DNA from 2 places in the Actinoplanes sp. NPDC004185 genome. Region 2 is predicted to be linked to the other one. Evidence: riboswitches for the same ligand, from Rfam matches in the RefSeq annotation. Region 2 holds a riboswitch; the other holds the start of a gene.
What was found. Region 2 has a riboswitch for cyclic di-AMP ahead of ACWEOZ_RS19255 (C40 family peptidase). Riboswitches for the same ligand answer to the same signal wherever they lie in the genome.
Positions count from the first base shown of each region.

Region 1: it holds a riboswitch for cyclic di-AMP, as region 2 does, so the genes downstream of both, ACWEOZ_RS03375 (coiled-coil domain-containing protein) here and ACWEOZ_RS19255 (C40 family peptidase) in region 2, are expected to answer to the same signal.

Region 1 covers NZ_JBSGFR010000002.1:262,985-268,368, reverse strand. The annotation lists gene ACWEOZ_RS03385 (ABC transporter ATP-binding protein) at 1-651, shown strand, start outside; gene ACWEOZ_RS03380 (coiled-coil domain-containing protein) at 670-1,752, opposite strand; cyclic di-AMP (ydaO/yuaA leader) riboswitch at 1,750-1,899, opposite strand; cyclic di-AMP (ydaO/yuaA leader) riboswitch at 2,177-2,312, shown strand; gene ACWEOZ_RS03375 (coiled-coil domain-containing protein) at 2,318-3,334, shown strand; gene ACWEOZ_RS03370 (glycoside hydrolase family 65 protein) at 3,398-5,384, opposite strand, start outside.
Region 2 covers NZ_JBSGFR010000017.1:97,225-102,608, forward strand. The annotation lists gene mraZ (division/cell wall cluster transcriptional repressor MraZ) at 27-458, opposite strand; gene ACWEOZ_RS19255 (C40 family peptidase) at 918-1,574, opposite strand; cyclic di-AMP (ydaO/yuaA leader) riboswitch at 1,755-1,875, opposite strand; gene ACWEOZ_RS19260 (Mur ligase family protein) at 2,378-3,598, shown strand; gene ACWEOZ_RS19265 (type 1 glutamine amidotransferase) at 3,588-4,304, shown strand; gene ACWEOZ_RS19270 (TVP38/TMEM64 family protein) at 4,361-5,113, shown strand.

The DNA of each region.
Region 1 (5,384 bases), on a different contig from region 2:
CGCACCAAGCCGGCGACCATGCGCGAGGTGCACGCCATCAAGGGTGTGAGCTTCGTCGCGTACAAGGGTGAGGCCGTCGGCCTGATCGGCACCAACGGATCGGGCAAGTCCACGCTGCTGCGGGCGATCGCCGGGCTGCTCCCGGTCGAGCGCGGGGCGATCTACGCGGCCGGCCAGCCGTCCCTGCTCGGCGTCAGCGCCGCCCTGATGAACGACCTGCCGGGTGAGCGCAACGTGGTCCTGGGCTGCCTGGCCATGGGCATGTCCCCGGCCGAGGTCAAGAGCAAGACCCAGGACATCATCGACTTCTCCGGCATCAACGAGCGCGGTGACTTCAGCTCGCTGCCGATGCGGACGTACTCGTCCGGCATGGGGGCCCGGTTGCGGTTCGCCATCGCGGCCGCCAAGCAGCACGACGTGCTGCTCATCGACGAGGCGCTGGCCACCGGTGACGCGAAGTTCCGCCGGCGCAGCGAGCAGCGGGTCCGCGATCTGCGCGCGCAGGCCGGCACCGTCTTCCTGGTGAGCCACAGCGAGCAGTCGATCCGCGACACCTGCGAGCGGGCCATCTGGCTGGAGTCGGGCCTGATCCGCGCCGACGGCCCGACCGACGACGTGCTGAAGGAGTACGAGGCCTACGTCAAGCGGTAGGCCCCGCACCCCCTGGAGTCAGCGCATCGACATGTGCACGTGGTTGGTGTGATCGCTCGACGGGTCGCCGCCGGCACCGGAGTACGACTTCCAGCCGCTGCTGGGCAGCCAGATCCGCCGGTACCAGATGACGTAGAGGATCCCGAGCCGGCTTGCGTTGTGGATGAAGTAGTTCGCCAGCCGGTTGCCGTAGTCCTTGCTGGCCCCGGTCGCGTCGCCGCCGAAGCCGCCCTTGTCGGCCGCCCAGTCGCAGGCCCGGCCCTTCGGGTGTTCACCGCTGTTCTGGTGGCGGAAGCAGGCGATGAAGTGGTTGAAACCGTCCTTCTTCGCCTCCTGCATCGCGTGCAGGGTGCGCGGCGTGATGCAGCCGGTCGTGGTCGGGTCGTTGACGCTGCACGACTCGTCCGGCAGTGAGCCGTCGGAGTTGCGCGGTGCGGCCGCGGCCAGTGAGCTGCTGCCACCACCGCTGGAGGAACCGCCACCGGACGACGAGGAGTCGCTCGTCCCGTTGGCGGCATTGGCGGCCTTCAGCGCGGACTCGGCCTGGTTCTTGCGCTTGGCCATGACGGTGAGCTGGCGCTGCTGATCGCGGACGGCGGTGTCGATCGCCGTCTTGGCCTGCGCCTGCTGGTCCCGGCTGTCCTTCAGGTCACGCACCGCGCGGTCCTGCTTGACGGCGATGGTCTCCAGGGTCTGGGCGCGGTCCAGCATGCTGCCGGTGGAGTCGGCGGTGATCATCGCCGTCATCGGCCCGAGCCGCCCGGTGCGGTACGCCCGCTGGACGATCTCGTCCAGCGCCGCCTGCTTGGGGCCGAGCTGGGTGTCGAGCTCCTTGAGCTTGGCGGACAGCTCCTGCTGGCGCTTCTTGGAGCGGTCCAGCGCCTCCTTGGCCTCGACGAAGCCCTTGGACGCCGCCTCGAGCTGCTTGATGAGGGACTTCGAACCGCCCTCGCCGTCGTCGCCCGAGTCGCCCGGCGCGGCGAAGGGTCGGGGTGCGGCGGAGGCGGAGGTCGGGGCGGCGAGCGCCAGCCCCGAGGTGGCGACGAGGACCGCGAGGACGGTCGCTAATCGCCGGCGGACAGGGTTGAACCTCACGGACATTCCTTCCGTCGGCCGCCGACCGAGTTAGCTGACGGGTTCGGGACGGAAGCGATCCCTACCGATCGCGCGGGGGTGCGCGGATCGGATTCACCCCATTACTCGAGTGGTTCCCCGGCTCGCCGTGCGGCGATTAGGCGGCGGTCTGCGCTGAGACCGTGACGAACACTACCCAGCAATGCTAGGAATCGACAGTCGTCACACCGAGCGCAATCGATCGTGCACACAAGGTGAGGGACGGCGGAAAGAATGCAACGACTCACATTAATGCGTCGTTACGGGCTATGACCTGCGTCATTTCATTGATCGGTGACGGAAAGTCGTTGCCCGGTAACCCTTTTGCCGTTCGCGGCAGCACTGCCAGTTCGGGCGTTGTCAGGTAAGCTGGCCGCCGGTCACTGCCAGAAGGCGCTGCCCCCAAGGCGCCGGCAGCCCACCATCTAATCGTCGCAAGATGAGCCGGGGAACCACAGAACTACCGGGGTGAATCCACGAGTCAGTGGTAGGGATCGCTTCCGTCCCGAACCCGTCAGCTAACCCGGCCGGTGGTCACGCGGAAGGATTCTGAATGACGGCAAGACCCCGCCGGTGGCTGATCCTCGCCCTGGCACCGCTCGCCGCGGTCACGATGATGCTCGTGCCCGCATCCCCGGCGAACGCCGGTCCGGACGGCACCAACTCCACCGCCGACGACGGCGACGACAACCCGATGCTGAACGACGTGCTGGACTCCACCGGCCGGCGTTATCTGGCGGCGAAGTCGGCCGTTGCCAAGTCGACCAAGACCCAGCTCGGTCTGGCCCTGAAGGTCAAGAACGCCGAGGCGAAGCGCGACCTGCTGCTGCCCGAGGTGGGCGCGGTCGCCGCTCAGCAGTACCGCACCGGCGGCATCTCGACCATGGGCTTCCTGCTCAACACCAGCAGCCCGGACGGCTTCCTCAAGAAAGCGGTCTCCCTGGAGGAGATCAACGCCCTCAACGACGGCAAACTGCGCGAGCTGGACCAGGCCATCGACGAGGTGACCGCCAACAAGACGCGCCTGGACCAGGAGGTCAAGGCGCAGAAGCAGAACCTCGCGCTGATGGAGAAGCAGAAGGAGTCGGCCGAGAAGGCGCTGGCCCAGGTCGGCGGCACGTCGGTCACCGGTGGCTTCGTGGACGTCAAGTCCAAGATCGCCGCGCCCGCACCGCGCAACTCCGACGGCGAGTTCGGCCCGGAGTCCTGCAACGTCGACGACCCGACCACGGGCGGCTGCATCACCGCGCGGACCTTCCACATGTACAAGGAAGTGAAGAAGGCGAAGTTCAACCGGTTCGTCGGTTGTCACCGCAACGGCGGTCCGTTCGAGCATCCCAAGGGCCGTGCCTGCGACTGGTCCCTGCAGAAGAGCGGCTTCTCACCCTGGCACAACCAGGACACCCGGGAGTACGGCAACAACCTGATGGCCTTCCTGGTGCGCAACGCCGACCGGCTCGGCATCCTCTACGTCATCTGGAACAAACAGATCTGGTTCCCGGCCACGGGCTGGAAGACGTACCACGGCCCCAGTGACCACACGGACCACGTACACGTCTCGATGCTTTAGCGCGGTGAGCGCAGAGAAGCCCCCGTCCTCCTCGCGGAGGACGGGGGCTTCTTCGTGGCAGGATCAGACGCCGGTGGCCCGGCGCACCGGGGCCCGACCGGCCGGCTGGCTGGGCGCGGGTCCCGTCGGCGGCGCCGGCGGGATCGGCAGCACGACCGGCTTCACCTGGGTGATGGTGACCTCCTTGCCGTGGTGCAGCAGGTCCAGACGCGCCGACCCACCGCCGTTGCGCAGCGAGTAGGTCACCTCGTCGGCGGTGACCTCCACCCGCAGCCGCAGGCCACGCCAGAGCAGCGAGAACTCCAGCGCGTTGATCCGGCTCGGCAGCCGGGGCGCGAAGGAGAGCTGCCCGTTGAAGTCACGCATGCCGCCCAGGCCCGCCACCAGGGCGATCCAGGAACCGGCCAGGGATGCCACGTGCACGCCGTCCCGGGCGTTCTGGTGCAGGTCGTGCAGGTCCATCAGGGCGGCCTCGCCCAGGTAGTCGTGGGCCAGCTCCAGGAAGCCCACCTCGGCGGCCATGACGGCCTGGATGCAGGCCGACAGCGACGAGTCCCGCACGGTACGGGCGTCGTAGTACGCGAAGTTGCGCGCCTTCTCCTCCGGGGTGAAGGCATCACCTCGCAGGTACATCGCCATGACCAGGTCGGCCTGCTTGACCACCTGCTTGCGGTACAGGTCGAAGTACGGGTAGTTCAGCAGCAGCGGGTACGCCTCGGGCGGGGTGTTGTCGAAGTCCCACTCCGCCAGCCGGGTGAAGCCCTCCGACTGCTGGTGCACGCCGAGCTCCCGGTCGTACGGGATGTGCACGGAAGCCGCCGCGTCCCGCCACGACGCCGACTCCTCGTCGTCCACGCCCAGCTTGCGGGCGAGCTCCGGGTGCCGCTTGGCCGCGTCCGCCGCGGCGAACATGTTCTGCTGCGCCATCAGGTTGGTGTAGACGTTGTCGTCGACCACGGCCGTGTACTCGTCCGGACCGGTGACGCCGTCGATGTGGAAGCGGCCGTGCCGGTCGTGATGCCCGAGCGAGCGCCACAGCCGGGCGGTCTCGACGAGCAGCTCCAGGCCGTAGTCGCGTTCGAATTCGAAGTCGCCCGTCGCCGAGACGTAGCGCCGCACGGCGTCGGCGATGTCCGCTCCGATGTGGAACCCGGCGGTGCCGGCCGGCCAGTACGCCGAGCACTCCTGCCCGCGGATCGTGCGCCACGGGAAGGCCGCGCCCTGCAGGCCGAGGGTCTGCGCACGCTCCCGGGCAAGATCCAGTGTGGAGTGCCGCCAGCGCAGCACGTCGGCCGCCGCGGACGGCTGCGTGTACGTCAGGGCCGGCAGCACGAAGGTCTCGGCGTCCCAGAACGTGTGACCGTCGTAACCGGGGCCGGTGAGACCCTTGGAGCCGACCGGGCGCTGCTCGGCCCGGGCGCCGGCCTGCAGGGTGTGGAAGAGGCCGAAGCGGACGGCCTGCTGCACCTCCGGGTCACCCTCGACCTTGACGTCGGAGTGGTCCCAGAACGCGTCCAGGTATTCCCGCTGCGCCTCGACCAGGCCCTCCCAGCCGTCCAGCCGGGCGCTGGCCAGAGCCGCACCCACCTGGTCACGCACGGCGGGCAGCGAGCGGTTGCTCGACCAGCCGTACGCGGCGATCTTGACGACCCGCAGCTTCTGTCCCGGCTCGAGCTTGCAGGCGACCGTGGTGCGCAGCCAGTCCGGGTGGCCCTCGGTGGTCACCGCGTGCTTGCCCGGCGTCTCCACCAGGTGCTCCATCGCCGCGGCCATCCGCAGGTCACTGGCCTTGGTGCGGTGCACGAGCAGGCCACCGGTGCGCTGCTCCAGCATCTCCTCGGCCTGCAGCGGGTGATCCAGCACCGCCGCCACCCGCGGGTCCTTGCTGGTCGCCGGGAGCTGCTCGTTGGCCACCAGCTCGGACTGCAGGATCAGCCGGGCGGAGGCGTCCAGCGGCTCGACCTCGTACAGGAAGGCGACGATGGCGCGGTGGGTGAACGACACCATGCGTACGGTGCGCACCCGGATCGCCTGACCGGAGGGTGAGACC
Region 2 (5,384 bases):
TTTCACTGGCCCACAGGTGCCACGCCTCACAATCCGCCGGGCAGCACCCCCTCCTCGATGTCGGCGAAGTCGTCCTCGCTCGCCGAGAGGTACTGCTCCCAGGACTGCTTGTCCCAGATCTCCACCCGCGTGCTCGCGCCGATCACCACGAGCTCGCGGTTCAGCGCCGCATACTCCCGAAGATGTGCCGGGATGGTGACCCGGCCCTGCTTGTCGGGGATCTCGTCGTGCGCACTGGCGAAGAACACCCGGCTGTAGGCCCGGGCGGCCTTGTGGGTGACCGGCTGTTCGCGCAGCTGGTCGGCGATCCGCTGGAACTCCGGCATCGGGAAGACGTACAGGCAACGCTCCTGCCCCTTGGTGATCACGACACCTCCCGCCAACTCGTCGCGGAACTTCGCCGGAAGGATCAGTCGGCCCTTGTCGTCCAGGCGCGGGGTGTGCGTGCCGAGGAACATCGGCCCAACCCCCCTGCCCCGGGCGCCGCCGCAGAGCCAGCTCTGTGCGGATCACCTGTCGTCTGGGCCGGCAAATCCCCTCGGATTCAGCTCCTCCTCAGGCCCTGCCACTGCGCTCCACTCTACTCCACTTCCCTCCACTCGCAACCAGAATGACGGCTTCCGCGAAGCCGATTCGCGGATGTATCCGCACGTCAGAGCCGGTGGAGTGGAAGTGGAGGGCCGGGCGGGCCGCGCCATGGTCCACTTTCCGACATGCCGCCCACCCGGGCATGAAAGTCCCCCGAATTCGGGCGTTCGGGAAGGCCCGGCTGCCCTTCGGCACCCCATCGGGGAGGAAAGTGGAGGAGAAAAGGGAGCGGACATGACAGTGGGGCGCGACCCGTACCGGGTCGCGCCCCACTGAACTGTCGTACTGCTTTTACCAGGTGCTGTCGTGACCGTACCGCTGAGCCGAACTCAGACGAGGCGGCGCACGACGTAGTTCTTGCCGTAGATCTTCTGCTTCTTGACCTTGTCACCGGTGTGCGGCGCAGCCCACATGTAGCCGCCGCCCGCGTAGATGGCGACGTGGGTGCCGTACGAGCCGGAGCGGAAGACCAGGAGGTCGCCGGCCTTCTTGTTGCCCTTACTGACCGACTTGCCGGACTTCTGCTGCGAGTTGGCCTTGTGCGGCAGCTTCTTGCCGGCGGCCTTGCGGTAGACGTACATCGTGTAGCCGGAGCAGTCGAATCGGCTGGGGCCCGACGCGCCGAACTTGTACCGCTTGCCCTTGTGCTTCTTGGCCTCGGCCAGAATCTTGGCCCCACTGGCCTTGACGGTGATCCGGGTCGACGGCGTGGCGACCGACTTGTAGCCCTTGGTGCCGGCGAACAGGGTGCGGTAGTACGCCGACGTCGAGGGCTTGCTCCAGAACGACACCGCGCCCTTGGAGTTGACCGACTTCGTCTGATAGGTCTTCCACGCCTTGCCGGCCTTGGACCTGATCTGGAGCCGGACCCGGCCACCGGTGACGGCCTTGCCGGTCTTCGGGTCGATCAGCTTGGTGGTCACCTTGACCGTGGAGCCCCAGCCGATCGACTTCCTGCTGTACGAGGTCTTCGCCTTGGGCTTCACTGTCGCCGCCGCAGCCGCGGTGACGGGAGCGGGAGCGGCGGTTGCCGGTGCGGTGGCGACCAACTGGCTGGCACCGAGGCAGAGACCCAGAGACAGAGCGACGGGACCGGCGCCAGTGGTACGACGACGCCGGTGCGAGGTGCTTTCGTGCACGGTAGAGAGATCCCTCCGGCACGCCTGCGAGGTTAGCTGTCGGGTTCGGGCGGGAAGGTTGCCCGGCCACCGCTGGTGGCTTCACCCCAAGGTCCCGGTGGTACGCCGCGAGTGGCGCGTACCCCGTGGACCGAATCTGGGTCCCCCGTCCCTGCCCCCGTATGCCTGTGTTGTCGTTCGCGTTCCTGTGGTCGCGCCGCTCGGACCGGGGCAGGGCTCGGCGTGGTCCGGTGCGGTGCGAGCGGCGAGCGGGCGCTCACCGGCTCACCCTTGCTACCCGATTTCCGTCCGGACTGCAGGGCTACGGCTCGCTACTCTCCGTACTTGGCATAGAAAACGGTGTCCGGTTTGTGACCTCCGCGTGACAAATGCCAGTGCACCTTGTGATGAGGCGATCACTTTCGGTCGAAGGTTACGGGTGAAACACAACACATAAAAAGCCCCACCGAGGTCGATCATGGGCCGGACCGAGGTCGGGAGAATGTGACCGTAAACGCCCCCACCGGCGCAAACTCGGCGACAGGCGACGTAGTGGAGATCATCCGTTCGGCCGATGGGGTGGCCCGGCGGCGGACACCCCCGGACGGACCCCGGGGCCACTCGACGTAGTGTCCGTTTCCGGTACCCTCGTCGCCGTGACGGACGGGAAGATGCCCCTACGGGCCAAGGTCGCGACCTCCGTGTCGCGAACCGCTGCGGCGCTCTCACGGGCGGCCGGCCGCGGCGACGGCTCGGTGATCGGCGGGTGGATCGGTCTCAAGATCGATCCCGACCTGCTGAAGAACCTCGCCGCCGGTCGCGCGATCGCGCTGGTCTCGGGCACCAACGGCAAGACGACCACGACCCGGTTCACCGCGGCCGCCCTCGGCGTACTGGGCCCGGTCGCCACCAACTCCTTCGGTGCCAACATGCCCACCGGGCACACCTCGGCCCTGGCCAAGGCCGGTGCCACCCCGTTCGCGGTGCTCGAGGTCGACGAGCACTACCTGGCCCGGGTCATCGACGAGACCACCCCGCGGGTGGTGGCCCTGCTCAACCTCTCGCGCGACCAGCTCGACCGGGCCAAGGAAGTCGCCATGATGGCCCAGATGTGGCGGACCGCCCTGGCCGCCCACCCCGACGTGCACGTGGTCGCCAACGCCGACGACCCGATGGTGGTCTGGGCGGCGGTCAACACCGCGCACGTCGTCTGGTTCAGCGCCGGCCAGCGCTGGCACGACGACTCGTTCGTCTGCCCGGAGTGCGGCTCGCCGATCGAACGCGCCAACGGCGACTGGCGCTGCACCGGGTGCCCGCTGCGCCGCCCGCAGGCCCAGTGGACCGTCGAGGACGACGGCGTCATCGACCCCCGCGGCGACTGGCACCTGGTCAAGCTCCAGCTGCCCGGGCACGTCAACCTGGGCAACGCCGCCACCGCGCTGGCCGTGGCCGCCGAGTTCGGCGTCCGCCCGATAGAGGCCGTCCCCCGGCTGGCCGGCGTCGCCTCGGTGGCGGGCCGCTACGCCCAGGTCGAACGCGACGGCCGCAACATCCGGCTGCTGCTGGCCAAGAACCCGGCCAGCTGGCTCGAGGCGTTCGACATGGCCGAGGTGGCCCCCACCCTGCTGTCGATCAACGCCCGCGACCCCGACGGCTTCGACACGTCCTGGCTCTACGACGTCGACTTCTCCCCGCTGCGCGGCCGGCAGGTGCTGATCACCGGCGACCGGGCCTACGACCTGGCGGTCCGGCTGGAAGTGAACGATGTCGCCTTCCGGCACGTGCATACCTTCGACGAGGCGGTGCAGGCCAGCCCGCCCGGTCGCCTCGAAGTGATCGCCAACTACACGGCGTTCCAGGACATCCGAGCGGAGTTGGACCGTGTCAACTGAGAGCACTCTGCGGATCGTCTGGATCTACCCGGACCTGCTGTCGACGTACGGCGATCGGGGGAATCTGCTGATCCTGGGGCGCCGCGCGGCGCTGCGAGGCATCCCGGTGGAGACGTACGAGGTCCGCTCGGACCAGGCCATGCCCACCACCGCCGACATCTACCTGATCGGCGGCGGCGAGGACGGCCCGCAGGCCCTGGCCGCCCAGCGCCTGATCGCCGACGGCGGCCTGCACCGGGCCGTCCACCAGGGCGCGGCCGTGCTCGCCGTGTGCGCCGGCTACCAGCTGTTCGGCAGCTCGTTCTTCGCCAAGGGCGCCAAGTGCGCCGGCCTGGACCTGCTCGACCTGAGCTCGGACCGGGGCGAGACACGCGCGGTGGGCGAGGTTCGCGGCGACATCGATCCCCGGCTAGGGTTGCCCCCGTTGACCGGATTCGAGAACCACGGCGGCCGGACCCACCTGGGTCCCGGAGTGGCACCCCTGGCCCGGGTGACCGCCGGCATCGGCAACGACGGCCAGACCGAGGGCGCCTGGCACGGCAAGATCCTCGGCACCTACGCGCACGGCCCGGCGCTGGCCCGCAACCCAGCGATAGCCGATCTGCTACTGCGCTGGGCGATCGGCGCGGATAGTCTTCAAGCGCTCGACGACACCTGGGCCGACCGGCTCAGAGGCGAGCGGCTCGCCGCGGCAGGCGCCGCCTGAGCACCACAGGCGCCGATCACCAGACCTGGACGACGAGACCTTAGGGGTACGCCTGCATGACTGACACCCTGATCGCCCCGCGGGGCATCGCCACCCCCGCCACGGACCCTCAGGTCAGCACGCAGCACCCGACGACCCCGCTCGGCTGGCGGCGCCGGCTCACCCGCGTCGGCATCCTGGCCGCCGTCATCGCCGCCCTGGGCGTGGCGGCAGCGGTCCTGCCGTTGCAGGCCATCGCGGACTCGGTCGTCGGCCTCGGCCCGGCGGCAGCCGTCGCGATCGCGGTGGTGGGCGGCCTGCTCCTGTCGGTGCTCGTCCCCCGTACCGCCATCACCCTGGCCTGCGGCGCCCTGCTCGGCCCGGCCACCGGCGCGGCCACCGCGCTGGCCGCGGCCATCATCGCCGCGGTGGCGACCTACTACGCGGGCCGCTGGGCCGGCCGAGGCGCCCTGGGCGCGCGGGCGGGCGGCAAACTGGACCGCCTGGACGGCTGGCTGAACCGCCGCGGCCTGTCGGCGGTGCTGCTGGTCCGCTTCCTGCCGCTGGCCCCGTTCGGCCTGATCGGGTACGCGTACGGCACGACCTCGGTGTGCCGCAAGCGCTACCTGCTCGGCACCACACTGGCATCGGTGCCGTCCGCGGTCTCGTACGCGGTGATCGGCGCGGCGGTGACCTCGCCGGGCTCGCTGAACCCGCTGACCCTGGCGCCGGCGGCGATCGGGATCGGCCTGACGACGACGATCGTGCTGCGGTGGCGGCTGGCTGCCCGCCGCGACGCCGCGGCTGCGGCTGCGGTCGCTTCCGCCTGAGCCGACGCACCGGAGAAACGACGAACGGCCCGCCGCATCCGCGGCGGGCCGTTCTCCTTTGGCGGTGGTCCCCGCCGCAGCTGAACGGACGGCAGTGCATACGTCGCCACAAACGCTGCCATTCCGGCGGCCCGACAGAGCACAGCGGCCCCACGGGACATCAGGACACAGAGGCTCGGAGCAAAGAGGTGTGGAGCACAGCGGCCTGCGCCCAACACCCAGGCGGCCAGCGGCCAGCCGCCTGGGCCCAAAGTCCAACCGCCCGCGCCCA